Regions from separate parts of the Serratia montpellierensis genome, predicted to be linked through region 1. Evidence: predicted binding sites of a transcription regulator. Region 1 holds the regulator's gene; each other region holds the start of a gene.
What was found. The regulator CRP, encoded in region 1, controls carbon source genes, mostly activating them, when cyclic AMP is high. The targets are predictions, from matches to a motif close to ATGTGANNNNNNTCACAT.
Positions count from the first base shown of each region.

Region 2: the regulator CRP is predicted to act here: its motif matches at 3,435-3,452, upstream of glpT (glycerol-3-phosphate transporter).
Region 3: the regulator CRP is predicted to act here: its motif matches at 1,700-1,717, upstream of yrbN (protein YrbN).
Region 4: the regulator CRP is predicted to act here: its motif matches at 3,388-3,405, upstream of deoC (deoxyribose-phosphate aldolase).

Region 1 covers NZ_VOSN01000004.1:192,104-199,933, reverse strand. The annotation lists gene FUU19_RS05075 (LysE family translocator) at 1-226, opposite strand, end outside; gene FUU19_RS05070 (hydrolase) at 346-1,326, shown strand; gene FUU19_RS05065 (YheU family protein) at 1,323-1,556, shown strand; gene FUU19_RS05060 (phosphoribulokinase) at 1,709-2,578, shown strand; gene FUU19_RS05055 (OsmC family protein) at 2,617-3,024, opposite strand; gene crp (cAMP-activated global transcriptional regulator CRP) at 3,406-4,038, shown strand; gene FUU19_RS05045 (YccS/YhfK family putative transporter) at 4,089-6,167, shown strand; gene argD (bifunctional acetylornithine/succinyldiaminopimelate transaminase) at 6,208-7,425, opposite strand; gene FUU19_RS05035 (aminodeoxychorismate synthase component II) at 7,557-7,830, opposite strand, start outside.
Region 2 covers NZ_VOSN01000001.1:60,994-68,823, forward strand. The annotation lists gene glpC (anaerobic glycerol-3-phosphate dehydrogenase subunit GlpC) at 1-412, opposite strand, end outside; gene glpB (glycerol-3-phosphate dehydrogenase subunit GlpB) at 409-1,677, opposite strand; gene glpA (anaerobic glycerol-3-phosphate dehydrogenase subunit A) at 1,667-3,316, opposite strand; gene glpT (glycerol-3-phosphate transporter) at 3,681-5,033, shown strand; gene glpQ (glycerophosphodiester phosphodiesterase) at 5,116-6,195, shown strand; gene yigL (sugar/pyridoxal phosphate phosphatase YigL) at 6,390-7,187, opposite strand; gene pldB (lysophospholipase L2) at 7,192-7,830, opposite strand, start outside.
Region 3 covers NZ_VOSN01000002.1:140,222-148,051, reverse strand. The annotation lists gene FUU19_RS01960 (DEAD/DEAH family ATP-dependent RNA helicase) at 1-1,623, opposite strand, end outside; gene yrbN (protein YrbN) at 1,613-1,687, opposite strand; gene nlpI (lipoprotein NlpI) at 1,810-2,694, opposite strand; gene pnp (polyribonucleotide nucleotidyltransferase) at 2,823-4,940, opposite strand; gene rpsO (30S ribosomal protein S15) at 5,197-5,466, opposite strand; gene truB (tRNA pseudouridine(55) synthase TruB) at 5,591-6,535, opposite strand; gene rbfA (30S ribosome-binding factor RbfA) at 6,535-6,945, opposite strand; gene infB (translation initiation factor IF-2) at 7,016-7,830, opposite strand, start outside.
Region 4 covers NZ_VOSN01000002.1:346,708-354,537, forward strand. The annotation lists gene FUU19_RS02905 (patatin-like phospholipase family protein) at 1-1,016, shown strand, start outside; gene FUU19_RS02910 (TatD family hydrolase) at 1,013-1,795, shown strand; gene FUU19_RS02915 (NupC/NupG family nucleoside CNT transporter) at 1,980-3,257, shown strand; gene deoC (deoxyribose-phosphate aldolase) at 3,628-4,407, shown strand; gene deoA (thymidine phosphorylase) at 4,474-5,799, shown strand; gene deoB (phosphopentomutase) at 5,993-7,216, shown strand; gene deoD (purine-nucleoside phosphorylase) at 7,383-7,830, shown strand, end outside.

The sequences.
Region 1 (7,830 bases):
TCAGGATCAGGTGCAGCGACGGGTAGATCAGGATCAGGCTGCCGACGCCGAAGGCCACCAGCAGCAAAATGCTTTGCATGCCGAGCATGATACCGACCATCAGCCACAGCGATCGCATAAAGCCGAAGTTAGCGCCGGAGGTGGTCAACAGCAGGTTATTGGGGCCAGGCGTGATGGCGGCGACCCACAGGAAGCCCAGCATCGAAAGGAATAAACTCGGTTCCATGGCACGGGTGCTCCTCACCCAAGGCGCTTTTTTGCAGTATCATTGTTAGTTCTTGGTATTGAAGCTAACAGTGCGCTAGGGATCTCACAATAGCCGCCCACAACATTTTTACTCAGCCTATGCATGACGTCTTTCGCCCTCTGACCGGGGCCAGTAACCCGCACCTGCAAACGCTGTTGCCGCGGTTGGTGCGCCGCCGCGTGTTATTGAAACCGCATTGGCAACGGCTGGAATTGCCCGACGGTGATTTCGTCGATCTCGCCTGGAGCGAAGATCCGGCGCAGGCGCGCGACAAACCGCGCGCGGTGCTGTTCCACGGCCTGGAAGGCAGCTTCTACAGCCCCTACGCGCATGGCCTGCTCAACGCCTGGCGTGAGCGCGGCTGGCTCGGCGTGGTGATGCACTTTCGCGGCTGCAGCGGCGTGCCCAACCGCAAGCAGCGCATCTACCACTCCGGTGAAACCGAAGAAGCGCGCATCTTCCTGCGCTGGCTGCGCGACCGCTACGGCGAGGTGCCGACCGCGGCGGTAGGCGTTTCGCTCGGCGGCAACATGCTGGCCTGCTATCTGGCACAGCAAGGCGCCGACAGCCTGCTGCAGGCGGCGGTGGTGGTCTCGGCGCCGCTGATGCTGGAGCCTTGCGCCTACCGCATGGAGCAAGGTTTCTCCCGCGTTTATCAGCGCTACCTGCTGGGGCAGCTGAAACAAAACGCCACCCGCAAGCTGTTGCACTACCCGGACACCCTGCCGCTCAAACTGTCACAGCTGAACGGGTTGCGGCGCATCCGCGAATTCGACGACGCCATCACCTCGCGCATTCACGGCTTCAGCGACGCTACCGACTATTATCGCCGCTGCAGCGCCCTGCCGCTGTTGCCGGCTGTCCAGACGCCGCTGCTGATCATCCATGCGAAGGACGATCCCTTCATGACCCATGAGGTGATCCCCGACGTCGCCGGCCTGCCGCGCAATATTGAATATCAGCTGACCGAGTACGGCGGCCACGTCGGCTTCGTCGGTGGCACGCTGAAAAAACCGCACATGTGGCTGGAACATCGCATTCCGGCCTGGCTTTCCCCTTATCTGGACATCCCGACGTGATCATTCCCTGGCAAGAACTGGCAACCGACACCCTGAACAGCCTGATCGAATCCTTTGTACTGCGCGAAGGCACCGATTACGGCGAACACGAACGCTCGCTGGAACAGAAGGTGGAGGACGTGCGCCGCCAGCTGAAAAACGGCGAAGTGGTGCTGGTGTGGTCGGAACTGCACGAGAGCGTCAACATCATGCCGCGCGGTCAGTTCCGCGCCGGGCAGGAAGAAATTTAGTGGCGCACGGTTCTATGACTGACGGAAAAAATCAGGTAACAATGGGGCATTGCAAACTAGCGCGCGCCATTTTTTCCCTGAGATAGAGAGCGTCAACAAGAGCCACAATACCCCCCTGACGCCGGCGCATTCAACACGGAGTGACAACCACCATGTCTGCCAAACATCCCGTTATCGCGGTGACCGGTTCCAGCGGCGCCGGCACTACCACCACCAGCGTGGCGTTCCGTAAGATCTTCCAGCAGCTCAACATCCGCGCCGCCGAGCTGGAGGGCGACAGCTTCCATCGCTACACCCGGCCGGAAATGGACGCGGCGATCCGCAAAGCGCGCGATCTGGGCAGACACATCAGCTATTTCGGCCCCGAGGCCAACGACTTCGGTCTGCTGCAGCAGAGCTTTATCGACTACGGCAAGAACGGCACCGGGCGCTCGCGCAAGTATCTGCACACCTACGACGAAGCGGTGCCCTACAATCAGGTGCCGGGTACCTTCACCCCGTGGGAACCGCTGCCGGCGCCGACCGACGTGCTGTTCTACGAGGGGTTGCACGGCGGCGTGGTCACCGAGCACCATGACGTGGCCAACCACGTCGATCTGCTGGTCGGCGTGGTGCCGATCGTCAACCTGGAGTGGATACAGAAACTGATCCGCGATACCGGCGAGCGCGGCCACTCTCGCGAAGCGGTAATGGATTCAGTGGTGCGTTCGATGGAAGATTACATCAACTACATCACGCCGCAGTTCTCGCGCACCCACATCAACTTCCAGCGCGTGCCGACGGTGGACACCTCCAACCCGTTCGCCGCCAAGGCCATTCCCTCACTGGATGAAAGCTTCGTGGTGATCCACTTCCGCGGGCTGGATCAGATAGATTTCCCCTATTTGCTGGCGATGCTGCAGGGCTCGTTTATCTCGCATATCAATACGTTAGTGGTGCCGGGTGGCAAGATGGGGCTGGCGATGGAGCTGATCATGGCGCCGCTGGTGCAGCGGTTGCTGGAAGGCAAGAAGATCGAATAAATGCGTTGAGCGCGGCGCCGGGCCGCGCTCCGTTTCGATTACGCCGGTTGGCGGATCTCGAAGCTGTGGGTCACCGTGGCGGCCTTGTTGAGCATCAGCGCCACCGAGCAGTATTTCTCCGCTGACAGGTTCACCGCACGCTCGACGATCTTGTCGGTCAGGTCCTGGCCGGTAACGATGAAGTGCAGATTGATATGGGTGAACAGCCGCGGGGCTTCTTCGCGGCGCTCGGAGGTCAGCTTCACCTCGCAGTCGCGCACGTCGTTGCGCCCCTTTTGCAGGATGGATACCACGTCGATCGCGCTGCAGCCGCCCACCGACATCAGCACCATCTCCATCGGGCTGGGCGCTTTATCACCGGCGTTGCCGTCCATCAGCACCTGGTGGCCGGAGGCCGATTCACCCAAAAACGTTAACCCTTCCACCCACTTAACTCTTGCCTGCATTCTGGTCACTCCGGTTGATTTCTTAAAATCAGAGTACGCTTTCGCATAGAAACAGGCAACGTAACCTGATGCTAATCATGCTGAAGCGAGACAACACGAGACACCCGCCTTACTCTGTGCTACAAACAGAGCCGCAATAAATCTTTCCGGGACACTGTATTCAGGGAAACGCCCAGAGAAAGGCTCCTTTACCGGTATGTTAACAGAATGTAGCTTGCAGCGCTTACGGCAAGTTAATATGCTAGAGCGACAGCGTATTTTTATGACACGCCTCAAAACTTGCCGGTAGCCCTCGCTCATAACTGCGGCTACAGGTGGGTTTTACAGGGAACTCTGACCCCTGTGACACAAGGCAGCGATAACAACAGAGGATAACAGCGAATGGTTCTCGGCAAACCGCAAACAGACCCTACTCTCGAATGGTTCCTGTCTCATTGCCATATCCACAAATATCCATCGAAGAGTACGCTGATTCACCAAGGTGAAAAGGCCGAAACGCTTTACTACATCGTGAAAGGCTCCGTCGCGGTGCTGATCAAGGATGAAGAAGGTAAAGAGATGATTCTGTCCTACCTCAACCAGGGGGATTTCATCGGCGAGCTCGGATTGTTCGAAGAAGGCCAGGAGCGCAGCGCCTGGGTTCGCGCGAAAACCGCCTGTGAAGTGGCCGAAATTTCCTACAAGAAATTCCGCCAGCTGATCCAGGTGAACCCGGACATCCTGATGCGTCTGTCCGCCCAAATGGCGAGCCGCCTGCAGGTCACCTCCGAAAAAGTGGGCAACCTCGCCTTCCTGGACGTTACCGGCCGCATCGCGCAAACCCTGCTGAATCTGGCGAAACAACCCGACGCCATGACTCACCCGGACGGCATGCAGATCAAAATTACCCGCCAGGAGATCGGCCAGATCGTCGGCTGCTCGCGTGAAACCGTTGGCCGTATTCTGAAAATGCTGGAAGATCAAAACCTGATTTCCGCCCACGGCAAAACCATTGTCGTCTACGGCACCCGTTAATCCCTGAAGAAACGGCGCAATCTGCGCCGTTTTTTTGTCTGCTCTCTGCCATGTGGCGCCGCCTGATCTACCACCCGGAAATCAACTACGCACTGCGACAAACGCTGGTGTTGTGTCTGCCGGTGCTGTTCGGCCTGTTGATAGGCCAGTTACAGCTCGGCCTGATGTTCTCTCTGGTGCCCGCCTGCTGCAATATCGCCGGTCTGGACACGCCGCATAAGCGCTTCTTTAAACGGCTGATCGTCGGCGGTTCGCTGTTCGCCTTCAGCAGCGTGCTGCTGCAACAGGCACTGCTGTGGCACGTGCCGCTGCCGGCGCTGATGCTGGGCCTGGCGCTGCTGCTCGGCGTCACCGGTGAAATCAGCCCGCTGCACGCCCGGCTGTTGCCGGCGGCGCTGGTGGCCGCCATCTTCGCCCTCAGCACGACCGGTACGGTACCCATCTGGCAGGCGCCGCTGCTTTACGCGATCGGCACTGCCTGGTACGGCTTATTCACCTGGTTCTGGTTCAAGCTGTGGAAAGAACAGCCGATGCGCGAAACGCTGAGCCAACTCTACCTGGAACTGGCGGACTATTTCGAAGCCAAATACTCGCTGCTGACCCAGCACACCGATCCGCAAACCGCGCTGCCGCCGCTGCTGGTGCGCCAGCAAAAGGTGATGGATCTGATCAGCCTGTTGTACCAACAGCTTAATTTCCTGCCGCACGCCAACAACCTCGAGCAAAAACGCCTGCAGCGCGCCTTTCAGGTGGCGATGGACCTGCAGGAGCACATCACCGTCAGCCTGCACCTGCCGGAAGAGGTGCAAAAACTGGTGGAGCAGAGCCAGGCCGAAGCGATCATTCGCCGCAATGCTCAGGTGATCGCCGGCCGGCTGCGCGTGGTGGCGCACGATATTCTCTACCATCAACATTCGAAGCGCTTCTCCATGACCCATGAGCTGGCAGCGCTGGAAAAAATGGCGGCGCAGCATCCCGATAACCCGGTCGGCCAATTTTGTTACTACCACTTCAGCCGCATCGCCCGCCTGCTACGTACCCAGCATCCGCTGTACCGCCGCGACCTGATGCCCGGCCAGCACCGCCTGCCGTTTTGGCCGGCGCTGGTCAGCTACCTGTCGTTCAAATCCACCGCCCTGCGCAACGCCGCGCGGCTGGGCGTGACGCTGGCGGTCGGCAGCAGTCTGGGTGCGGTGTTCAACCTGCCGAAACCTTACTGGATCCTGCTCACCATCATGCTGGTGAGCCAAAACGGGTATAACGCTACCCGGGTGCGTATTCAGCACCGTGCGCTGGGCACGATTGCCGGGCTGCTGCTGGCGGCCGGGCTGTTGCAGCTGCAGTTGCCGGAAGGAGAAACGCTGAGCATCATGTTGGTGATCACGCTGCTGGCCTACCTGGTTTCGCGCAAGAACTACGGGCTGTCGGTGATTGGCTTTACGGTCACGGCGGTTTACACCCTGCAGCTGCTGGCGCTGAACGGCTCGCATTTTCTGGTACCGCGCCTGATCGATACGCTGATCGGCTGCGTACTGGCGTTCGGCGGCACCATTTGGCTATGGCCGCAGTGGCAAAGCGGGCTGCTGCGCAAGAATGCCCATCAGGCGCTGGAGAACGATCAAGCCGCGCTGCGGCTGATGCTGAAGCAACCGGAACCGGACGCCACTGCGCTGGCCTATACCCGCATGCAGGTCAACCAAGCGCACAACGCGCTGTTCACCTCGCTCAATCAGGCGATGCAGGAGCCGGGGTTCGCGTCGAACTATCTGGCGGACATGCGGCTGTGGGTCACTCACAGCCAGTTCATCGTCGAACACCTGAACGCCATGACCATTCTGGCGCGCGAGCACTACATGCTGACGCCGAAGCTGGCGGAAGAGTATCTGCAGACCTGTGAAATCGCGCTGCAAAGCTGCCAGCAGCGGTTGGAATACGACGGGCCGAGCAGCGGCAACAGCGGCATCATGCAGCCGCCGGATCTGCATCCGGAGATGCCCGTCACCGAGATGGAGCGCCATCTGCGGCGCATTTTGTCGCACCTGAGCGTGATGCACACCATTTCGTCGCTGGCCTGGCGCCAGCGCCCGCACCACGGCATTTGGCTCAAGCGCAAACTGCGCGATCAATAAGGGCGCGGCATGCCGCGCCCCGTTATTCGCCGCACGGGCTTCAGGCGTTGATCACATCCTGCACCGCCAGCTCGAACAGCGCCATGCCGGCCTCGATGTCCTGCAGCTCCACCACCAGCGACGGCGCGAAACGGATCACGTTCGGCCCGGCGTTGAGGATCATCAGCCCACGCGCAGCGGCGGCGGTGAGAAAATCGCGTGCTCTGCCATGATAATGCGGCGTCAGTTCGGCGCCGATCAGCAACCCCATGCCGCGAATGGCGGTGAAAACACCGTATTTATCGCCGATATCCTGCAAAGCCTGCACATACAACGCGTGACGCTGTTCAATGCCGCTCAGCACTTCCGGCGTATTGATCACATCCAACGCCGCCTCCGCCACCGCGCAGGCCAGCGGGTTGCCGCCGTAGGTGGTGCCGTGAGTGCCCACCTGCATCACCGACGCAATCTCTTCGGTAGTCAGCATGGCGCTGACCGGGAAACCGCCGCCCAGCGCCTTGGCGGTGGTGAGAATGTCCGGCGTCACGCCATAATGCATATAGGCGAACAGCTTGCCGCTGCGCCCCATGCCGCTTTGCACTTCGTCGAACACCAGCAGCGCCTGGTGTTGGTCGCACAGTTTGCGCACGCCTTTGAGGAAGTCGGCGTCGACCGGCGTAATGCCGCCCTCGCCCTGAATCGGCTCCATCACCACTGCGCAGGTGTGGTTGTCCATCACCGCTTTCACCGCCGCCAGATCGTTGAACGGCACGTGCACGATGTCGGCCGGCTTCGGCCCGAATCCGTCGGAGTATTTGGCCTGCCCGCCCACCGACACGGTGAACAGCGTGCGGCCGTGAAACGCGTTATAGAAAGCGATGATTTTGGTTTTGTACGGACTGTGACGGGTAATGGCGTAATGGCGCGCCAGTTTGAACGCCGCCTCGTTGGCCTCTGCGCCGGAGTTGGCGAAGAACACCCGATCGGCGAAGGTGGCGTCGATCAGTTTGCTTGCCAGGCGCAGCGCGGGCTCATTGGTGAAGACGTTGCTGGTATGCCACAGGGTTTCGCCCTGGCGTTTGAGCGCCTCGACCAGCGCCGGATGACAGTGCCCCAGCGCCGTCACCGCGATGCCGCCGGAAAAATCGATGTACTCTTTTCCCTGCTGATCCCAGACCCGGCTGCCTTGGCCGCGCACCGGCACAAACTGGGCAGGCGCATAAACAGGCAGGATCACCTGGTCAAAGGTACTGCGGCTCACTGCGGATTTTTCAGTCATTTTCGGCTCCACCCTGAAAGTTTTTCAGCGCTATCGTAATATCAGATTGAAAACATAATCACGAAATATGCATAAAAAACCAATCAAGCGCAAACGCAAAACGCCTGACGGGCGAAAAAAACGCACCGGAATTAACGCTTGAGGAAATTATCCAGCAGCTGGTGGCCCTGCTCGCTGAGCACGCTTTCCGGATGGAACTGCACGCCTTCCAGCGCCAAAGTGCGGTGGCGGATGCCCATGATCTCGTCGCGCACGCCGTCGCGTTCACTCCAGGCGGTCACTTCAAAGCAATCCGGCAGCGTATCAGCTTTCAGCACCAGCGAGTGATAGCGGGTCACGGTCAACGGATCGCTCAGGCCGCGAAACACGCCGACGCCCAGGTGACGGATCGCTGAGGTTTTGCCG
Region 2 (7,830 bases), on a different contig from region 1:
GGCGGTGATCGATATTCAGCGCCTTGTCCAGCAGCTTGCGCACCGGTTTCAGCCCGGTAGCGGCGTTGACGATCGGCGCAAACGGCGTCGACAGCGAGCCCATGATATCGGTGTGGCTGAGGATGGCATCGCGCAACGTCGGCTTGCTTTGGGCGAAGTCGGCGCGGGCGCGCTGAATGATGTCGCCGATTTTGACGTCGGACGGGCAGGCCACTTCACAACGCTTGCAGTTGGTGCAGTATTTCAGCGCTTCGTCGTACAGCGCCGGGTCTTTCAGCCGCAGCCGCTCGCCGTCCGGCCCCGCCTGTTTCGGCCCCGGATAGAGCGGGTTCACTTTGGCGACCGGGCAGTAGGTGGTACAGACGGTACATTTGATGCAGCTTTCAAAGCTGTGATCCTGATGCAGGCTCATACGCACTCCTCCGCGGCGATCTGCTGCGCGACGTGCAGCGCACCGATCAATGACACGCCGGCGCCGCAGCCCTGCTGCAGCGGATCGTAGCCGCCGGCGACCGCGCCGATGACATACAGATTGTCGAACGGCATTCCCTGCTTCATCGCCCGCAGCCTGCCGTCGGTGCGCACGCCAAACTGCAGATAAGGCTGCGGTGCAAACAGCTCGCGCTGGCTCCAGTCGGCGCGATCGGCGCGGCTGTGCACGTCCAGCCCGAAGATCGGCTCGCGTACCCCGTCGAAATCGGCCACCAGCCCATTGCTGAAGAAGCTGCCGCTGGCCAGCACCACCTGCTGCGCCCGCAGCGGAATATCGCCGTGGTTGCGGGTATATAGGCCGGTGACGCGGCCGGCTTCGCACTCGGCGCGCAGCACGCTGTCGCCAGGCATGAAAACGCCGTCCAGCTGTTGAAAACGCCGCCGCAGCGCCTGATGCAAACGCATGCCGGGCACCGAAGGCGGCAGCGTCGGCAGCAGCCGGATCGGTTTGCCGACCGCATCCTGCAGCACCGCCAGCGACGTATCGTCCTCCAGGCCCAGACAGGCCGGCAGGAAGAGCGCGTCGGCCTCGCCCGCCAGCCGCCGCAGCTCCTCGGCCATCGGCGGCAGGCTTTCCATCAAATCCAGTACCCGGGCGATGTTCACCGCGCGGAACTCGCTGGGGTTATTGCGCAATCTGTCCAGCGCCGGCATGTGCAGATAGGCCACGTCCGTCTGCACACCGAGCTCCCGGCTCAGAGAGTCGGCGGCCATCTGCGGCTGGAAGTCGAGGAACCCCTCAATGCCGATCACCGCGATGCGCCGCCACGGCAGTTGGCCGGTCAGCGGCAGCGTCGGGATCGCCTGCGGGCTGAGCCAGGTGGCGCGGCGCGTGCCCAGCGGCGTGATGCGCAGATGGTTATTGGTGCCCTTGCCCTGCAGGTTCAACCCGCAGCGCGCCAGCAGCCGCTGGGCGGCGGCGGACAGCGCCGCCACCCGGCCGGGCCCGATCAGGGCATACGGATGCTGCGGCGCCTGCCGCGCCAGCTGCGGCAACGCCGCCAGCGGCATCTCGACCGGCGTGCCGTCCGGCAATCTCGCCAACAGGTCGAGCGAGCCGGAGGAGAAGTAGAGCGCGCTCTGGCCGGAACTGACCACCGCGCAGCGTTTGCCCTGTTCGGCCACGGCAATGGCGCAGCTCAGGCCCGCCAGGCCACCGCCAATCACCACTACGTCAAATCGCATCATCCACCTCCTGCTCCTTGTCGGCCTGGGCCTCAAGCCCGCATAACCCCTGGTAAACCCAACTGGTAAATTCGCTCTCGCGCAACGCATCGCCCCAGGCGATCGGCCGTACGCCTTTCCACCGTTCGTTGAGGAACTGCGACAGCTGCGCGATAGATTGCTGCGGCGTGCTGACGTTAAAGCGCGTCAGCAGCCCGGCGGCGCGGCAGGCGCAGAGTTCGCCTTGGCAGGTACCCATGCCGACGCGGGTGCGGCGGCGCAGATCCACCAGGTTATTGACGGTCAGCGAATTGACCGCATAGCGCACTTCCCCGGCGGTCACCGCCTCGCATTCGCACACCAGGCTGGTGTCGAGCCGATCGGCCGCCGGCACCTGGCTGGCGCGATCGCCGTGGCGGTAAATTGCTGAGCCGCGAATACTGGCGGGCAGTGAAACCACGCTGCGCACCGTTTCCTCCGCCGACTGGCGAGATCCCGGCAACGCGTCCTGCGCGGTGGTGCACGGACGGTTTACGCCAAGCTTTTCGCACACCTTGTCGGTGGCCCACTCCGCCATCAGGCGGTAGGTCATCAGCTTGCCGCCGGTGATGGTGATAAACCCTTCCAGCCCGTCGCGGGCGGCGTGATCGAGCAGCACGATGCCGCGGCTGACGTTGCGCCCGCTGGGATCGTCATCGCTGGCTACCAGCGGCCGCACCCCGGCATAGGCACGCAAAATGCGGGTCTGCGCCAGGGTGGGCGCCAACAGCGCCCCCTCGCGGATCAGAATGTCCACCTCCTGCGGGGTCACCAGCATGTTGTCAATTTGGTCGTAGTCGATATGGGTCGAGGTGGTGCCGATCAGCGAGATGGTGTCGCCCGGCACCAGGATGTCGGCGTCCGCCGGTTTGCGGCAGCGGTTGATCACCATGTTGTTGATGCGATGGCCGAGGATCAGCAGCGCCCCCTTGGCCGGGAACATGCGGATGCGCAAATCGGCGTATTCGGCGATCTGCTGGCCCCAGATGCCGGCGGCGTTGACCACCACCGACGCGTGCAGCTCATAGCGCCGCTGATTCTGATGGTCGTAAACGCGCACGCCCGTTACCCGATCGCCGCTGCGCAACAATCCCACCACCTGGTGGTAGGTCAGGATCTGTGCGCCGTGTTCGCGCGCGTCCAACATGTTGGCGGCGGTCAGCCGGAAAGGATCGACGGTGCCGTCCGGTACGCGCACCGCGCCGATCAACGCCGGGTTAGCCGCCGGCTCCAGCCGCAGCGCCAGCTGCGGGTCGATCGCTTCGGCGTCGATGTCAGCCTGGCGACAGGCGGCGATAAACTGTTGCTGATAGTCCAGCGAGTCCTGCGGCAGGGTGATGAACAGCCCATCGGTGCGCTCGATACAGTGATGAGCGATACGTTTCAGGATGCGGTTCTCTTCGATGCACTCGCGCGCCGACTCGCCGTCGGTCACCGCATAGCGCGCGCCGCTGTGCAGTAAACCGTGGTTGCGGCCGGTGGCGCCGGTGGCGATGTCGTGGCGCTCCAGCAAGATGCAGCGCAGGCCGCGCCGCGCACAGTCGCGGGCAATGCCTGCGCCGGTGGCGCCGCCGCCGATGATGATCACATCCGTTTCGCCGCCGTCAAAATAGCTGCTCATGTCGCTCCCTCAGGATCGGTAGTTATGAGCCTATTGAGCCACGGTTATTGGGGTCTTTGTTTGATAAGGAACAATAACGAACATAAAACGAAATAAAAATGACCACAAAAAACCATCAATGTGATCATAATCACGATTTTTGGACGTTTTTCTATTTCATAACGTTAACGAATCGCTCAAAATCCGCCGTGGTTTCATGAAAGTGTAACAATTGCGCCATTCGTCACAGCGACACCAGGCGTATTTGATGACAATGGCGCTCGTTATGGAACACAAAAACACCACATTCGATATCCGCTCAATCATCAAATGAACGTAAAAGGTCATATTGATGTGATAACAGATAAAGCCATCGGAGGCGCTCATGTTGAGTATTTTTAAGCCAGCCGCACACATCGCCCGTGTGCCGAGCGATAAGGTAGATCCGCTCTACCGTAAGCTGCGCTGGCAAATTTTCCTGGGGATCTTCTTCGGTTACGCCGCCTACTATCTGGTGCGTAAGAACTTCACCCTGGCCATGCCTTACCTGATCGAACAAGGCTTCAGCCGCGGCGACCTCGGCTTCGCGCTGTCGGGCATCTCTATCGCCTACGGCTTCTCCAAATTCATCATGGGTTCGGTCTCTGACCGTTCCAACCCGCGGGTGTTCCTGCCTGCCGGCCTGATCCTGGCGGCGGCGGTGATGTTGTTCATGGGCTTCGTACCGTGGGCAACTTCCAGCATCGCGGTGATGTTCGTTCTGCTGTTCCTGTGCGGCTGGTTCCAGGGCATGGGTTGGCCGCCGTGCGGCCGCACCATGGTGCACTGGTGGTCGCAGAAAGAACGCGGCGGCATCGTCTCCATCTGGAACTGCGCCCACAACGTGGGTGGCGGCCTGCCGCCGCTGCTGTTCCTGCTGGGCATGGCCTGGTTCAACGACTGGCACGCGGCGCTGTACATGCCGGCCTTCGGCGCCATCCTGGTGGCCCTGATCGCCTTCGCCCTGATGCGCGATACCCCGCAATCCTGCGGCCTGCCGCCGATTGAAGAGTACAAAAACGACTACCCGGACGACTACAGCGAAAAAGACGAAGAAGAGCTGACCGCCAAGCAGATCTTCATGCAGTACATCCTGCCGAACAAGCTGCTGTGGTACATCGCGGTCGCCAACGTGTTCGTCTACCTGCTGCGTTACGGCATTCTGGACTGGTCGCCGACCTACCTGAAAGAAGTGAAGCACTTCGCGCTGGACAAGTCTTCCTGGGCCTACTTCCTGTATGAATACGCCGGTATCCCGGGCACCCTGCTGTGCGGCTGGATGTCAGACAAAGTGTTCAAAGGCAACCGCGGCGCCACCGGCGTGTTCTTCATGACGCTGGTGACCATCGCCACCGTGGTGTTCTGGATGAACCCGGCCGGTAACCCGACCGTGGACATGATCTGTATGCTGGTCATCGGCTTCCTGATCTACGGCCCGGTGATGCTGATCGGCCTGCACGCGCTGGAGCTGGCGCCGAAGAAAGCCGCCGGCACCGCCGCGGGCTTCACCGGCCTGTTCGGCTACCTGGGCGGCTCGGTTGCGGCCAGCGCCATCGTCGGTTACACCGTGGACTTCTTCGGTTGGGACGGCGGCTTCATGGTGATGATCGGCGGCGGCGTGCTGGCGGTTATCCTGCTGCTGCTGACCATGCTGAACGAAAAGAAACACCACGCGGAAATCGCCGCCAAGCGCGGTTAAGCGTCACACGACTTTTGCATGATTTAAAGGCCGCCCTGCGGCCTTTTTACTACCCTGCCCCCAACAACACGGAGAAAATGGAATGCGGACTCAAGTCAAAGCCCTGCTGACAGGGATCATTCTCGCCACCTCAATGGTCAGCGCCGCACAGGCGGCGGACAAAGTGGTGATCGCCCACCGCGGCGCCAGCGGCTACCTGCCGGAACACACCCTGCCGGCGAAAGCGATGGCCTACGCGCAGGGCGCCGATTACCTCGAGCAAGATCTGGTGATGACCAAGGACAACGAGCTGGTGGTGCTGCACGACCATTACCTCGATCGCGTCACCGACGTCGCCGAACGCTTCCCGGACCGTGCGCGTAAAGACGGCCGTTATTACGCCATCGACTTTACGCTGGCAGAGATCAAATCGCTGAAGTTCACCGAAGGCTTTGAAATCGAAAACGGCAAGAAGGTACAGGGTTATCCTGGCCGCTTCCCGATGGGAAAATCCGACTTCCGCGTGCACACCTTCCAGGAAGAGATCGAGTTCGTGCAGGGTCTGAACCATTCGACCGGCAAAAACATCGGCATCTACCCTGAAATCAAGGCGCCGTGGTTCCACAAACAGGAAGGCAAAGACATCTCCAGCAAAGTGCTGGCGGTGCTCAAGCAGTACGGTTACACCGGCAAGAACGACAACGTCTACCTGCAGTGCTTCGACGCCAACGAGCTCAAACGCATCAAGAATGAGCTGGAGCCGAAGCTGGGCATGGATCTGAAGCTGGTGCAGCTGATCGCCTATAACGACTGGCAGGAAACCTACGAGCAGAAAGCCGACGGCAAGTGGGTGGAGTACGACTACGACTGGATGTTCAAACCGGGCGCGATGAAGAAAATCGCTCAGTATGCCGACGGCATCGGGCCGGACTACCACATGCTGGTGGTCGCGGATCAATCCAAGCCGGGCCACATCGTGCTGACCGACATGGTGAAAGAAGCGCACGCCAGCAAGCTGGCGGTGCATCCGTTTACCATCCGCGCCGATGCGCTGCCGAAGTACGTGACCGACGTGAACCAGCTGTATGACGTGATTTACAACCAGGCCGGCGTCGACGGTGTGTTCACCGACTTCCCGGACAAGGGCGTGCAGTTCCTGCAGAAGCAGGGCCAGCACAAGTAATGCCAAGGGCGCCGCAAGGCGCCCTTGGATTGCTGACAAAGGAGGAAAAAACGTGGTTTTTCCTCCTTTGTGGTCATCAGCCGAAAATCAATAAATTGATTTTCCTTATTTTTTAGATATTGCCTTCTGTCAGCTCGGCAACGTCATCCGGTTTACCATTTACTTTAAGGGCGCCGCAAGGCGCCCTTGTTATTTCAGAGGAACATCTTGCGCAGGTAGTGCGGCACCGCGTTATCGACATTGGAGCCGATCACTTCCAGCTCCGGCAGCATATCCTTCAGGCGCTGATGCGCATCACGCATGATGCAGCCCTTGCCGGCCATCGACAGCATCTCCAGATCGTTCATGCCGTCGCCGAAGGCGATGCACTCTTGCAGCGTATAGCCGATGATCTTGGCCACTTCTTCCAGTGCATGCCCTTTCGACACGCCGCCCGCCATCACTTCCAGACAGGTCGGGAACGAGAAGCTGACGTTGACCCGATCGCCCCAGCGCGCGTTGATTGCGTCTTCCACCTGCAGCAACCGCTCATGATCTTCACAGGTAAAGTAAACCTTGCAGACGCCGTCGGTTTCCAGCAGGCCCGGCTCGAACAGCTGGTATTTGAACACCGACTCCTGGAAGAACTCTTCCTGCTCCGGGCTTTCACGGTTGATGAACCAGTCATCGTTACGGTAGACGTTGGTGGTGATCTCCGGATCGTCGTGCAGCATGCCGTACAGATCGCGGGCGATATCCCCGTCCAGGTTGTGGCTGAAGATCAACTCGCCGGCGGTGTTGTGCACCCGCGCGCCGTTGGAGGTGATCATAAAGGCGCTGATCTCCAGGCTGTCGCGGATCTGCGCCACGTCGATATGGTGGCGGCCGGTAGCGAACACGAAATGCACGCCGCGCTGGGTCAGCAGCTTCAGCGTCTCTTTGGCGTACGGCGACAGGGTATGGTCGGGAGACAGCAGCGTGCCATCTAAATCGGAAGCGACGACGTGATACATAGCGTTATGTTCTAACCTCTGATGGAGTTGTCGGCGGCAGCGCGCCGCCTAAGTGTTGAGCAAAGAAGCGCAGGATTGCGTTCAGTGCTTCGGCGCGCATCGCGTCCCGCTCGAACAGGATCTCATGGCGTGCGCCGTTGATAACCAGCGGGAGCCCCCCTTCGCAAGGGCGCCCCGCGTCTGACAGAGCCTGACAAAAAGCCTGGTGCGAACGGTTGTCGACCACCCGTTCCTCACCGGCTTGCAAAAGCAACAGCGGCGTTGTTATCTCCCCGGCCTGAGCGATAATCTGCCGGCCGGCGCGGATGCTCTCTCGCACCCAATGGTAGGTCGGCCCGCCCACCTGCAGCTCGGGGTAATCGGCGTAATAGCGCAGGCTGCGCCGGTAGCGTTCACGGCTGTGGGTCAACACGTTGACCACATAGGGCAACGGCCGCCACTGGCCGGTGCCCACCGCGTAGTAGTCGCGGATCGCCGGGCGGGTCTCCACCCAGTCGAGAATGCGGTCGGCCAGCCAGCCCGGCATCGGCAACTGGATGCCGAACATCGGCGCGCAAAACGCCGCCGCGTCGAACGCCTGCGGCCGCCGCTGCAGGAACTGCGCCAGGATCGCGCCGCCCATCGAATGCGCCAGCGCGACGCG
Region 3 (7,830 bases), on a different contig from region 1:
CTCGCCCGGCATGCCTTTTGGCAGCTCGATGGTGGAGTGGGAAGCAAACAGCTTGATGTTACCGATGTAACGGCTGCTGATGTCGCCTTCGTTAGCGATAGCGCCAACGATGTGACGGACTTCTACGCCATCGTCACGGCCCACTTCAATGCGGTACAGCTGCATTTCGCCAACGTCACGACGTTCGCGACGTGGACGGTCGCCGTCACGGCTATCGCGGCTGTCGCGACGGTCGCCACGATCACCACGACGATCGTCACGGTCGTTGAACTCGCGGCGCTGACGCGGTTTGAAGACCGGATCCGGCGGCAGGATCAGCGGACGTTCGCCCTGAGCCATTTTCAGCAGCGCTGCGGCCAGGGTTTCCATATCCAGCTCTTCTTCCGGCTGCAGTTTGGTCAGCAGTGCGCGGTACAGATCCAGATCGCTGCTTTCCAGCTGCTGCTGAACTTTCGCGGCGAACTTGGCCAGACGACGCTCGCCCAGCAGTTCTGCGTTTGGCAGCTCCACTTCAGGGATGGTCAGCTTCATGGTGCGTTCGATGTTGCGCAGCAGGCGGCGTTCGCGGTTTTCCACGAACAGCAGCGCACGGCCGGCGCGGCCCGCACGACCGGTACGGCCGATACGGTGAACGTAAGACTCAGAGTCCATCGGGATGTCATAGTTGACAACCAGGCTGATGCGCTCAACGTCCAGACCACGGGCCGCAACGTCGGTCGCGATCAGGATATCCAGACGACCGTCTTTCAGGCGCTCCAGAGTCTGCTCACGCAGCGCCTGGTTCATGTCGCCGTTCAGCGCGGCGCTGCTGTAACCGCTGCGCTCCAGCGCTTCGGCCACTTCCAGGGTCGCGTTCTTGGTGCGGACGAAGATGATCGCCGCGTCAAAGTCTTCAGCTTCCAGGAAACGCACCAGCGCTTCGTTTTTACGCATGCCGTAGACCGACCAGTAGCTCTGGCTGATGTCCGGACGGGTGGTCACGCTGGACTGGATGCGCACTTCCTGCGGCTCTTTCATGAAGCGGCGGGTAATGCGACGGATCGCTTCCGGCATGGTGGCGGAGAACAGCGCGGTCTGATGTTCAGCCGGGATCTCAGCCATGATGGTTTCTACGTCTTCGATAAAGCCCATGCGCAGCATTTCGTCGGCTTCATCCAGCACCAGACCGCTCAGGTTAGAGAGGTTCAGGGTGCCGCGCTTCAGGTGGTCCAGCAGGCGGCCTGGGGTACCCACAACGATTTGCGGGCCCTGGCGCAGAGCGCGCAGCTGCACGTCGTAACGCTGGCCGCCGTACAGGGCTACCACGTTGACGCCGTTCATGTGTTTGGAGAAATCGGTCATCGCTTCAGCAACCTGAACCGCCAGTTCGCGGGTCGGTGCCAGCACCAGGATCTGAGGTGCTTTCAGGTCTGCCTGCAGGTTGTGCAGCAGCGGCAGCGAGAACGCTGCAGTTTTACCACTACCGGTCTGTGCCATGCCCAGCACGTCGCGGCCGTTCAACAGGTGAGGAATACACTCAGCCTGGATCGGAGATGGTTTTTCATAGCCCAGATCGTTCAGGGCGGAAATGATTGGAGCAGACAGCCCCAGATCAGCAAAAGAGGTTTCAAACTCAGTCGTCATGTACACGTGCCTCATTAATAATGGCAGCCAGTCTACATAACTCGTCGAGAAAATTTTCAGTCATTTTCATTGAAAAGTGTGAACCGGCTCAAATTAGATTATAAAACGAACAAAAAAGCCCTCGCCCGTTAAGGCGATAACTTTGGTTAAAAACCAATGTTCATCAGGCTGATAGGTGTTCGTCAGCTATTGCTGGTCCGATTCCGATAGGTCGTCTTGCTCTTGGCCCAAAAGCGCCAATTCCAACAATGCATAGCGGTGCTCAACGAAGTTGTGAACGTTGTTAGACACCGTCAGTTTGAACAGCGCCGAAGCGGTGTCCTTGTCCCCCAGACTCAGGTAGTGTTTACCCAAATAGAAGTCAGTTTCACTGAGATGCTCAGCGAGCGAAGTGTTATCCGTTGCATCTGCCTTGAGGCGTTCCATCAGCGTTTTTTCGCTGATCTTGCCCAGGTAGAATTCGACAATATTCCATCCCCATTGCCCTCTGTCCGCTTTGTCATAGCGCTGCTGAAGCGCTACCTCGGCCTTCTTGGGATCGATTTCTCTCTCCACCAGATACAGCCATAACGAACGGAAGGGATCGTTTGGGTCGTCTTGATAAAACGCCTGCAGATCATCCTGCGCCAACGGGAAGCGGCCGCCATAATACAGTGCGATGCCCCGGTTTAAACGCGCGTAATTGTAAGTTGGATCAAGCTCTAGTACAGAATCAAACGCTTCATAGGCAGCATCAAAATTGCCTGCCTGCGTTAAGTAAATGCCCAGGTAGTTGAAAACTTCCGGCATGTCGGGACGTATCGCCAGCGCCTGCGAGAAATCATTGCGCGCTAATGCACGTAACCCGAGGCTATCATACAGCACACCGCGCTCATATAAAAGCTGTGCGCGTTCGTCATCCGTCAGTGCCCGGCTGGCAAGAATTTGTTCCATGCGCGCCAGGATCACTTCCTGCTGCAACGTTGGCTGCAACGGGATTGCCAAAACTTCGTCTTTACGCCAATCATGGTTGCTGCATCCTGCCAGCATGAGTGCTGTCGCAACGTAACACCAGCGCAAGAAAGGCTTCATTTCCCACTCCCGAAGACAAACATTGGATGAACGTCCTGTCCTCCGTTTGCTAAAACGCGGGCATCCTACCCGCGCGATACGAACAGCTCCCAACCCCATGGCGGGGAGCTGTAAAACTATCTATACAGTTATTCTGCTTCAGGCGCAGGTGAACCCGCTTCCGGCGCCATCGCTTCTTTGATGCTCAGACGCACGCGGCCCTGACGGTCAACTTCCAGCACCTTAACCGGCACTTCCTGACCCATCTGCAGATAGTCGGTCACTTTCTCGACGCGCTTGTCGGCGATCTGAGAAATGTGTACCAGACCTTCTTTACCACCGCCGATAGCGACGAACGCGCCGAAATCAACGATACGGGTCACTTTACCCTGATAGATACGGCCCACTTCGATCTCTGCCGTGATCTCTTCGATACGACGGATAGCGAATTTCGCCTTCTCACCGTCGGTCGCAGCGATTTTAACTGTACCATCATCTTCAATTTCGATGGTAGTGCCAGTCTCTTCGGTCAGTGCGCGGATAACGGAACCGCCCTTACCGATCACGTCTTTGATTTTATCCGGGTTGATGCGGATAGTATGAATACGCGGTGCGAATTCGGAGATATCGCCGCGCGGGGAGCTGATAGCCTGTTCCATTACGCCCAGGATGTGCAGACGCGCGCCCTTGGCCTGGTTCAGAGCCACCTGCATGATCTCGCGGGTGATGCCTTCGATTTTAATGTCCATCTGCAGCGCGGTGATACCGTCGCGGCTACCGGCCACTTTAAAGTCCATGTCGCCCAGGTGATCTTCGTCACCCAGAATGTCGGACAGAACCACAAAGTTATCGGCTTCTTTCACCAGGCCCATCGCGATACCCGCAACGGCAGCCTTGATTGGCACACCGGCGTCCATCAGCGCCAGAGATGCGCCGCACACGGAAGCCATGGAAGAAGAACCGTTGGATTCGGTGATTTCAGACACGACGCGAACCGTGTACGGGAAATCTTCCGGTTTAGGCATCATAGCCAATACGCCGCGTTTCGCCAGGCGACCGTGACCGATTTCACGACGCTTAGGAGAACCGACCATGCCGGTTTCGCCTACGGAGTACGGAGGGAAGTTGTAGTGGAACAGGAAGCTGTCGGTCTTCTCGCCCATCAGCTCGTCTAGGTTCTGTGCGTCGCGCGCGGTGCCCAGGGTCGCGGTAACCAGCGCCTGAGTTTCGCCACGGGTGAACAGCGCGGAACCGTGGGTGCGCGGCAGTACGCCGGTGCGCACGTCCAGGCCACGGATCATGTCTTTTTCACGGCCGTCGATACGCGGCTCGCCACGCAGTACGCGGCTGCGCACCACGTTCTTCTCGACGTTGCCCAAGATGTCCTGGATTTCGCCGGCGTCCAGCGTTTCGTCCTGCGCCAGCAGGGTTTCAACGACGCTGTCTTTGATCGCGTCAACCTGAGCGTAACGCTCTTGTTTTTCGGTGATGTGGTAAGCGTCGCCCAGGCGAGCTTCGGCCAGTTCAGCCACGCGCGCGTGCAGCGCTTCGTTGACCGCAGGGGCCTGCCAATCCCACTTCGGCTTGCCGGCTTCGGCAACCAGGGAGTTGATGTTTTCGATAACCACTTGCTGCTGGTCGTGGCCGAACACCACGGCGCCCAGCATCTGATCTTCGCTCAGCACTTCCGCTTCGGATTCAACCATCAGCACCGCGCCTGCAGTACCGGCAACCACCAGATCCAGACGGCTTTCTTTCAGCTCGTCAGTCGTCGGGTTCAGCACGTACTGATCGTTAATGTAACCTACGCGCGCTGCGCCGATTGGGCCGTTGAACGGGATACCGGACAGGCTCAGGGCGGCAGAGGCACCGATCATCGCAACGATGTCCGGGTTCACCTGCGGGTTAACGGAAACTACGGTCGCGATCACCTGAACTTCGTTCAGGAAGCTGTCCGGGAACAGTGGGCGGATCGGACGGTCAATCAGACGGGAAGTCAGCGTCTCGCCTTCGCTCGGACGGCCTTCGCGACGGAAGAAGCTGCCCGGGATACGGCCGGCGGCGTAAGTACGCTCTTGGTAGTTAACGGTCAGCGGGAAGAAGCTCTGGCCCGGCTTGGCTTTTTTCTGGCCAACGACGGTAACGAATACGGCGGTGTCATCCATGCTCACCATAACGGCAGCGGTGGCTTGACGAGCCATCATACCGGTTTCGATGGTGACGGTATGCTGGCCATACTGGAATTTGCGAATGATCGGTGTCAGCAAAATTATATCCTTGATTAGCGGCGCGCAATCGCATTGACGACTCGACACGCCTGTGACTCGATTTGCCTTCTCACTACATCCTCGCGACTAATGACAATCCTTATCTCAGGCAGGAGATAAAGCCTCTCATTAGCCGCGCGAACCTCTGTAACGGAAGAACCTGTTTGGAAACATCAGTAATACATTAACCTGATTTGCTTATGCTTCCTAGAAGAAAGGGGCCAAAATAGGCCCCTTTCCACTGAAACTTGCTAGATTAGCGACGCAGACCCAGACGCTCGATCAGGCTGGTGTAACGTGCTACATCTTTACGCTTCAGGTAGTCCAGCAGCTTACGACGCTGAGAAACCATACGCAGCAGACCACGACGGCTGTGGTGATCTTTTTTGTGCTCGGAGAAGTGGCCTTGCAGATGGTTGATCTGCGCAGTCAGCAGGGCAACCTGAACTTCGGTAGAACCGCTGTCGTTAGTACCACGACCGAAATCAGCTACGATTTGAGCTTTAGCTTCAACACTTAGAGACATTGTAATACTCCAGATTATAGATAATAAAAACAGGCGCCGATCTCTAATTCAGCAACCCAATGCATAAGCTGCGCCATTCTACTCTTAGCGCAGTGCGATCGCAAGGCGACGCAGTGCCCCGCCGTCAGTCGAAATGCTCGACCACCAGGCGGCGCGGCGCCACGCGACCATCCTCGGCGATGTCGCCAACGCCGATGAATTTTCGCTCTTCACCCTCGGTGATACGCACCAGGCCGGAAGCCGGCGCGCCGGCCACTTGCACCGGTTGCCCCTGCTTGACGTAACCCGCGACCACCGGCAGCAAATTCACTTCCGGATAGTTCTCAACCGGGCTATCCATCGGCATCAGCAACGGATCGAGCAGCTCGCCGGGCGCGATCGCTTGTTCCTGCGCCTGAGCCAGCAAAGCGTTCAGCTGTTCCAGCGTCACCATGCGCGCGATCGGATAAGTCGCCACCTGCAGGCGGCGCAGATAGATCACGTGCGCGCCGCAGCCCAGCAGCTCGCCGAGATCGTCGGTGATGGTGCGGATATAGGTGCCTTTCGAGCAGTGGATCTCCAGCTCCAGTTCATCCCCTTCCCAGCGGATAAACTGCAGCTCGTACACCGTGATGCTGCGCGCTTCGCGCGGCACTTCAATCCCCTGGCGCGCATACTCGTAGAGTTTCCTGCCCTGGTATTTCAACGCCGAATACATCGACGGCACCTGCTGGATGTCGCCGCGGAAGGTGTCCAGCGCCGCGTCGAGCTGCGCCTGGGTGAAGTTCACCGGACGCTCCTGCACGATCTGGCCGTCGGCGTCGGAGGTATCGGTACGCTGCCCCAGCTTGGCGATCACCCGATAACGCTTGTCGGAGTCGAGCAGATATTGCGAAAACTTGGTCGCTTCGCCCAGGCAGATAGGCAGCATGCCGGTCGCCAAGGGATCGAGCGCGCCGGTGTGGCCCGCTCGGTTGGCGTTGTACAGGCGTTTTACTTTTTGCAGCGCATCGTTGGACGACAACCCCTGCGGCTTGTCCAGCAACAGCACGCCGTGGATGTCACGGCCGCGGCGACGAGGGCGACTCATTAATCCTCCTTGTCATCGCCTGAGGCGGAACGGCGCTCGGCGTCGTTCTTCACCACGTTGGTCACCAGGTTGGACATGCGCATGCCTTCCACCAGGGAGTTGTCGTAAGCGAAGGTCAGCTCCGGCACCACGCGCAGGCGCATCGCTTTGCCCAGCAGGGTGCGGATATAGCCGGAAGCGTCCTGCAACGCTTTGATGCCGTTGGTGACCAGATCCGGATCGTGGTTCTCGGTCAATACGTTCAGGAAGGTGACGTAAACCTTGGCATACGCCAGGTCGCGGGACACTTCCACGCCGGAAACGGTCGCCATGCCGACGCGCGGATCTTTAACTTCACGCTGCAGAATGATCGCAATCTCTTTCTGCATCTCTTGCGCCACGCGTTGACCGCGGCTGAATTCTTTTGCCATTTTGGATTCTCCAGACAAATCGGGGGGCACAAAGGCCCCCCGTAAACAGATATAAGCAGATGTGCAATCGTTAAGCGATGGTGCGTTGGATCTCAATGATTTCGAACACTTCGATCATGTCGCCGACGCGCACGTCGTTATAGTTCTTAACGCCGATACCACATTCCATGCCGTTACGGACTTCGTTAACGTCATCTTTGAAGCGGCGCAGGGATTCCAGCTCGCCTTCATAGATAACCACGTTGTCGCGCAGTACGCGGATTGGGTTGTGACGCTTGATGGTCCCTTCGGTAACCATACAGCCGGCGATAGCGCCGAACTTAGGCGATTTGAACACGTCGCGCACTTCGGCCAGGCCGATGATCTGCTGCTTGTATTCCGGCGCCAGCATACCGCTCATCGCCTGCTTCACTTCGTCGATCAGGTTATAGATCACGGAGTAGTAACGCAGATCCAGGCTTTCCGCTTCGATTACGCGGCGCGCAGAAGCGTCGGCACGCACGTTGAAGCCCAGGATGATGGCGTTGGAAGCCGCAGCCAACGTCGCGTCGGTTTCGGTGATCCCACCTACGCCGGAGCCGACAATCTTCACCTTCACTTCGTCGGTGGAGAGTTTCAGCAGCGAGTCGCTGATCGCTTCGCAAGAACCCTGTACGTCGGACTTCAGTACGATGTTCAGCTCGGACACTTCGCCGTCGGTCATGTTGGCGAACATGTTTTCCAGCTTGGACTTCTGCTGACGCGCCAGTTTGACTTCGCGGAACTTGCCCTGACGGTACAGCGCCACTTCACGCGCTTTCTTCTCGTCACGCACCACGGTCGCTTCATCACCCGCTGCAGGCACGCTGGACAGACCCAGGATTTCCACAGGGATAGACGGACCGG
Region 4 (7,830 bases), on a different contig from region 1:
GCGGCATTTTCACCGCCGGCGTGCTGGACGAGTTTCAGCGTGCGGGCTTTAACCCTTTCGATCTGCTGATCGGCACGTCGGCCGGTGCCCAGAATCTGTCCGCCTATATCTGCGGGCAGGTGGGTTACGCACGTCGGGTGATCACCCGTTACACCACTTCTGCCCAATTCTTCAATCCGCTGCGCTTTGTGCGCGGCGGGCATCTCATCGATCTCGATTGGTTGGTCGATACGGCAGCGGCGCAGATGCCGCTGGCGATGGACGTGGCGGAACAGCACTTTACCGACGGGCGAGAATTCCTGCTGTGCGCCTGCCGCAGCGATGACTTTGAGCCGACCTATCTGCCGGCGCAGCGCGAACGCTGGCTGCCGGCCATTAAAGCGTCCAGCGCCATTCCCGGTTTTTATCGCCAGGGCGTAGAGTTGGACGGCGTCAGCTATCAGGACGGCGGCATCAGCGATGCTATTCCGGTGGAAGAGGCCTATCGCCGTGGCGCCGACACCATCGTGGTGATCCGCACCGTGCCTTCGCAGATGTACTACACCCCGCAGTGGATGAAGCGCATGGAGCACTGGCTGAGCGACAGCAGCCTGCAGCAGATGGTGCGCATCCTGCAGCATCACGAGCAAAGCTATCACCGCATCCAGCGCTTTATCGAGAAGCCGCCGGGCAAGCTGCGGATCTTCGAAATCTTTCCGCCGAAGCCGCTGGCCAGCAATGCGCTGGGCAGCCGACTGGGGTCGCTCAATCAGGATTATCACCTGGGACGCCGCTGCGGCCGCTACTTCCTGGCCACCGTCGGCCAGTGGATGGCGCAGCCGGAGCCGGACGGCATGAAGGTGAAAAAAGCGCTGTCGCGCCGTCTGATCCAGCCGGAGAACGTCAGAATGCCTTCGCCGATCGTGACCGATATCGCCATGCCGCCCGAGCTGGGTGCGCAGCCGGAGGCCGCGGTGGCGGCGCCGAAGATCATTCTGCCGGGCGATTTGCCGCCGGGTGAAGGGGGCGCGCTGTGAGTTACGCCTTTACCGATACTCACTGCCATTTCGATTTTCCACCTTTTACCGGGCATGAGGCCGAGAGCCTGACGCGGGCGGCAAGCGCCGGCGTACAGCGCATCATCGTCCCGACGGTCACCGCCGATCACTTCGCCCGGGTGCTGCGGCTGGCGCAGGATCACGCGCCGCTGTTCGCCGCGCTGGGTCTGCACCCGCTGTATATCGCGCAGCATCATGAGCCGCAGCTGGAACAGCTGGCGGCGCTGTTGGCCGAACGGCCGCACAAGCTGGTGGCGGTGGGGGAGATCGGGCTCGATCTGTATATGGACAACCCACAGTTCGAGCGCCAGCAAAGCGTGCTGCTGGCCCAGCTGAAGCTGGCGAAACGGCATGACCTGCCGGTGATCCTGCATTCGCGCCGCACCCACGATCAGCTGGCCGCGGCGCTGCGGCGCATGCAGCTGCCGCGTCGCGGCGTGGTGCACGGCTTCGCCGGCAGCCTGTCGCAGGCGCAGGCCTTTATCCGCCTCGGCTATTACATCGGCGTGGGCGGCACCATCACCTATGAGCGGGCGCAGAAAACGCGCGGCGTGATGGCGCAGTTGCCGCTCGAGGCGCTGCTGCTGGAGACCGATGCGCCGGACATGCCGCTGGCCGGCTATCAGGGGCAGCCGAATCGCCCCGAACGCGCCGCCGAGGTGTTTCAAACGCTGTGTGAACTGCGGCCGGAACCGGCCGACGAGATCGCCGCCCACCTGCAACGCAATACCCAAACGCTGTTCGCCATGCCAAATTGAGGTCAACATAACGTGACTTACGTCACGTTATAAGATTTTCATTTGCGTCTCGTTGTATACATTTGTGACATAAATCGGTGCGAGGGTGACCTCGCTCAGTATAATCCCCCCCGAAACACTCCAATAGCAGACCTCTCTTCATGAGCAGGGATGTACTTTATTTTTTGCAACAGGGAAACTTTGCATGCAACTCATCATGAGTCTGGTCGGCATGGCGGTGCTGATCGCCATTGCGGTGCTGCTCTCCAGCAACCGCCGGGCCATCAAACTGCGCACCGTCGTGTGGGCGTTCATCATTCAGATCGGCATCGGCGCGCTGGTACTGTATGTGCCGCTGGGCCGCAGCATCCTCGGCAGTATGTCTAACGGTGTGGCAAACGTTATCGCCTACGGCAATCAGGGCATTTCGTTCATTTTTGGCGGGCTGGTGTCCGACAAGATGTTCGAGGTGTTCGGCGGCGGCGGCTTCGTGTTCGCGCTGCGCGTTCTGCCGGTGATCGTGTTCTTCTCCTCGCTGATTGCGGTGCTGTACTACCTCGGCATCATGCAATTGGTGATCCGCGTTCTGGGTGGCGGCTTGCACAAGCTGCTGGGCACCTCGCGCACCGAATCGCTGTCGGCGACCGCCAACATTTTCGTTGGCCAGACCGAAGCGCCGCTGGTGGTGCGCCCGTATATCGCCACCATGAGCCAGTCAGAATTGTTCGCCGTGATGTGCGGCGGCCTGGCCTCGGTAGCCGGTTCGGTATTGGCGGGGTACGCGCAGATGGGCGTGCCGCTGGAATACCTGATCGCCGCGTCCTTCATGGCCGCGCCGGGCGGGCTGCTGTTCGCCAAGCTGATGGTGCCGGAAACCGAGCAGACCCACGATAAAGACGATGCGATGAAACTGATCGCCGAAGAAGAGCGTCCGGCCAACGTGATCGACGCGGCGGCTTCCGGGGCAGCCTCCGGCATGCAGCTGGCGCTGAACGTCGGTGCGATGCTGTTGGCGTTTATCGCGCTGATCGCCTTGCTTAACGGCATTCTCGGCGGTATCGGCGGCTGGTTCGATTATCCGCAGCTGTCGCTTGAACTGATCCTCGGTTGGGTGTTCTCACCGATCGCCTTCCTGATCGGCGTGCCGTGGAGCGAAGCGATGACCGCCGGTTCGTTTATCGGCCAGAAGATCATCGTCAACGAGTTCGTCGCCTACATGAACTTCGGCGCCTATCTGCGCCCGGACGACGTGGTGGCGGCGGAAGGCCTGCAGGTGCTGTCGACGCACACCAAGGCGATCATCTCCTTTGCGCTGTGCGGCTTCGCCAACCTCTCTTCGGTGGCGATCCTGCTGGGCGGTTTGGGGAGCATGGCGCCCAACCGTCGCCATGACATCGCGCGCTTCGGTCTGAAGGCCGTGGCGGCGGGCACGCTGTCCAACCTGATGAGCGCCACCATCGCCGGTTTCTTCCTGGCGCTGTAAGCCATCCCTGAGCCCGCGACGGCGCGACCGATCGCGGGACTCTGCCTATACTCTAAGCAACGCGGGTGCTTGCCGCACCCGCGATCTTCAGCCGCTTCTTTAGCGAATTTGTGAACGATATCGCGTTATTTTGTGATGCTCTTCACATATAATTCCGGTCTGTTACAGTGCTATTTCATATAGTGTGATGATGAACGCGAATCGCCCTCGGCATTCGTGTTCAAATAGCTATTACTGGCCGGCCGCAAGGCGGGTGGCCATGTGCGGTGAGAAGGATCTCAGTTGCCGCCGCGGGAACGGCGTTCCCCAGCGCTATCTTCATGGAACCAAGTCCGCTCGCCAACACCCAGGTACTCAGTTGGAGAGTTTTATGACCGAATTAACCGCAGCAGCGCAACGTGCGCTGAACCTGATGGATTTAACCACGCTGAATGATGATGACACCGACGAGAAAGTGATCGCCCTCTGTCGTCAGGCCAACAGCCCGGCCGGCCACACGGCGGCCATCTGCATCTATCCGCGTTTTATCCCGGTAGCGCGCAAGGCGTTGCGTGAGCAAGGCACGCCGGACATCCGTATCGCCACCGTGACCAACTTCCCGCATGGCAACGACGATATCGACATCGCGCTGGCGGAAACCCGCGCGGCCATCGCCTATGGTGCGGATGAAGTGGACGTGGTGTTCCCTTACCGCGCGCTGATCGCCGGCAACGAACAGATCGGCTTCGAACTGGTGAAACAGTGCAAGCAGGCTTGTCAGGCGGCCAACGTGCTGCTGAAAGTGATTATCGAAACCGGTGAGCTGAAGCAGGCCGACCTGATCCGCAAAGCGTCCGAGATCGCCATCAAGGCTGGTGCGGACTTTATCAAGACCTCCACCGGCAAGGTGCCGGTCAACGCCACCTTGGAGAGCGCCGAGCTGATGATGTCGGTGATCCGCGATATGGGCGTGGCGAAGACGGTGGGCTTCAAGCCGGCCGGCGGCGTGCGCACTGCGGAAGACGCGCTGCATTATCTGCAACTTGCCGATCGTATTCTGGGCGAAGGCTGGGCCGACGCGCGGCATTTCCGCTTTGGCGCTTCCAGCCTGTTGGCCAGCTTGCTGACCACGCTGGGCCACCAGACCCAGACCGCCGGCGGCGGCTACTGATCGATTTCGTTGGCGGGCGCCAGGCGCGCCCGTCTGCACCGACTCTCGGCGACACAGGGGGATGCCTTGTTCCTGGCTCAAGAAATTATTCGTAAGAAACGCGACGGCCAGCCGTTAAGCGAAGCGGAAATCCGCTTTTTCATCAACGGCATTCGCGACAACGTGGTGTCGGAAGGGCAGATCGCCGCGCTGGCGATGACCATTTATTTCCATGACATGAGCATGCCGGAGCGCGTGGCGCTCACCATGGCGATGCGCGATTCCGGCACCGTGCTGGACTGGAAGAGTCTGGCGCTGAACGGCCCGATCGTCGACAAACATTCGACCGGCGGCGTGGGCGACGTGACCTCGCTGATGCTTGGCCCGATGGTGGCGGCCTGCGGCGGCTATGTGCCGATGATCTCCGGCCGCGGCCTGGGGCATACCGGCGGTACGTTGGACAAGCTGGAAGCCATTCCGGGCTTCAATATTTTCCCGGACGATAACGCCTTCCGCAAAATCATTCAGGACGTCGGCGTGGCGATCATCGGCCAGACCAGCTCGCTGGCGCCGGCGGACAAACGTTTCTACGCCACCCGCGACATCACCGCCACCGTGGATTCGATCCCGCTGATCACCGCCTCTATTCTGGCCAAGAAGCTGGCGGAAGGGCTGGATGCGCTGGTGATGGACGTGAAGGTTGGCTCCGGCGCCTTTATGCCGACCTATGCCCTGTCGCAAGATTTGGCGCAGGCGATCGTCGGCGTGGCCAACGGCGCGGGCTGCAAGACCACCGCGCTGCTGACCGACATGAACCAGGTGCTGGCCTCCAGCGCCGGCAACGCGGTGGAAGTGCGCGAAGCGGTGCGCTTCCTGACCGGCGAATACCGCAACCCGCGCTTGCTGGAAGTGACGCTGGCGCTGTGCGTGGAGATGCTGCTGTCCGGCGGCCTGGCGCAAGACGAGGCCGACGCGCGCGCCAAACTGCAGGCGGTGCTGGACAACGGCAAGGCGGCGGAGGTGTTTGGCCGCATGGTGGCGGCGCAGCAAGGGCCGATAGACTTCGTCGAACGCTACGATAGCTATCTGCCGGCGGCAACGCTGAGCAAGCCGGTGTATGCTGAAACCCCGGGCATCATCAGCGCTATGGATACCCGCGCGCTGGGCATGGCGGTGGTTTCGCTGGGCGGCGGCCGCCGCCGGGCGAGCGACACCATCGATTACAGCGTTGGCCTGACCGAGGTGGCGCGCCTGGGCGATAAGGTGGATACCCAGCAACCGCTGGCGATGATCCACGCCAACGATGAAGAGAGCTGGCAGCTGGCGGCCGATGCGGTGCGCAGCGCAATGACGCTGAGCGACAAGGCGCCGGAAGCGACGCCGGTGGTGTATAAGCGCATCACTCAAGCGTGATGACCCTCGTCTTTCAAGCCGTAGCGTTGTTGGCTGCACGCGTGCACCCCAGTCACTTACTTGAGTAAGCTCCTGGGGATACACGCACTAGCCGCCTAGCTACAATTTGAAATCCATTGGGTATAAATTTAGAGAATAAGGGCGATTGCAGTTTTGCGGTCGCAATAGCGTGAGAACACGCAGGAGAGCACAAATGAAACGTACATTTATTATGGTATTGGACTCCTTCGGTATCGGTGCCAGCGAAGACGCCGAACGTTTTGGCGACCAGGGTTCCGACACCCTGGGCCACATTGCCGAAGTTTGCGCGCGCGGTGAGGCCAACGTGGGCCGCCAGGGCCCGCTGACGCTGCCTAACCTGAGCCGTCTGGGCCTCGGCAAAGCGGCGGAAGAGTCCACCGGCAACTTCCCGCAGGGGCTGGATCGCAATGCAGACATCATCGGCGCTTACGCTTACGCCAGCGAGCTCTCTTCCGGTAAAGACACGCCGTCGGGCCACTGGGAAATCGCCGGCGTGCCGGTGCTGTTCGACTGGGGCTACTTCACGGAAGAGCACAACAGCTTCCCGCAGGCGCTGCTGGACAAGCTGGTCGAGCGCGCCAAGCTGCCGGGTTACCTGGGCAACTGCCACTCGTCCGGCACCGTGATCCTCGATCAGTTGGGTGAAGAGCACATGAAAACCGGCAAGCCGATTTTCTACACCTCCGCCGACTCGGTGTTCCAGATCGCCTGCCATGAAGAAACCTTCGGCCTGGATCGCCTGTATGAGCTGTGCGAAATCGCACGTGAAGAGCTGACCGAAGGCGGTTACAACATCGGTCGCGTGATTGCGCGTCCGTTCGTCGGCGATAAGCCGGGCAACTTCCAGCGCACCGGCAACCGTCACGATCTGGCGGTAGAGCCGCCGGCGCCGACCGTGCTGAAAAAGCTGGTGGACGAGAAGGGCGGCGAAGTGGTGTCGATCGGTAAAATCGCCGACATCTACGCCAACGTCGGCATCACCAAGAAGGTGAAGGCGACCGGTATCGATGCGCTGTTCGACGCGACCCTGATTGAAATGGAAAAGGCCGGCGACAACACCATTGTGTTCACCAACTTCGTGGACTTCGACTCCTCCTATGGTCACCGCCGTGACGTGGCCGGCTACGCCGCCGCGCTGGAGCTGTTCGATCGCCGCCTGCCGGAGCTGCTGAAGCTGGTGAAAGACGAAGACATCATCATCTTCACCGCCGACCACGGCTGCGACCCGACCTGGCCGGGCACCGACCATACCCGCGAGCACATCCCGGTGCTGGTTTACGGCCCGAAAGTGAAGCCGGGCTCGCTGGGCCACCGCGAGACTTTCGCCGACATCGGCCAGACCGTCGCCAATTACTTTGGCCTGTCGCCGATGGATTACGGTAAGACCCTGTTCTAAGCCCTGTCTTTCAAGCCGCAGCGTTGTTAGCTTCACGCGTGAACCCCAGTCACTTACTCAAGTAAGCTCCTGGGGATTCACCCGCTAGCTGCCTGGCTGCAACTCGACATTCAAGGCTTAGATGTTTGACGTTTTTATTAAATAAGATTTCTAAAGGAAGAAAATTATGGCTACGCCGCACATTAATGCTGAGATGGGTGATTTCGCTGACGTAGTACTGATGCCGGGCGATCCGCTGCGTGCAAAATACATCGCCGAAACCTTCCTGGAAGGCGCGGTGGAAGTGAACAACGTGCGCGGCATGTTGGGCTTCACCGGCACCTACAAAGGCCGTCGCATCTCCGTAATGGGCCACGGCATGGGCATCCCGTCCTGCTCCATCTATGCGCGCGAGCTGATTGCCGAATTCGGCGTGAAGAAGATCATTCGCGTCGGTTCCTGCGGCGCGGTGCGTGACGATATCAAACTGCGTGACGTGGTGATCGGCATGGGCGCGTGCACCGACTCCAAGGTGAACCGCCTGCGCTTCAAGGACAACGACTTCGCGGCAATCGCCGACTTCGACATGGTGCGCAACGCGGTCGACGCGGCGGCGGCGCAGGGCATCCCGGCGC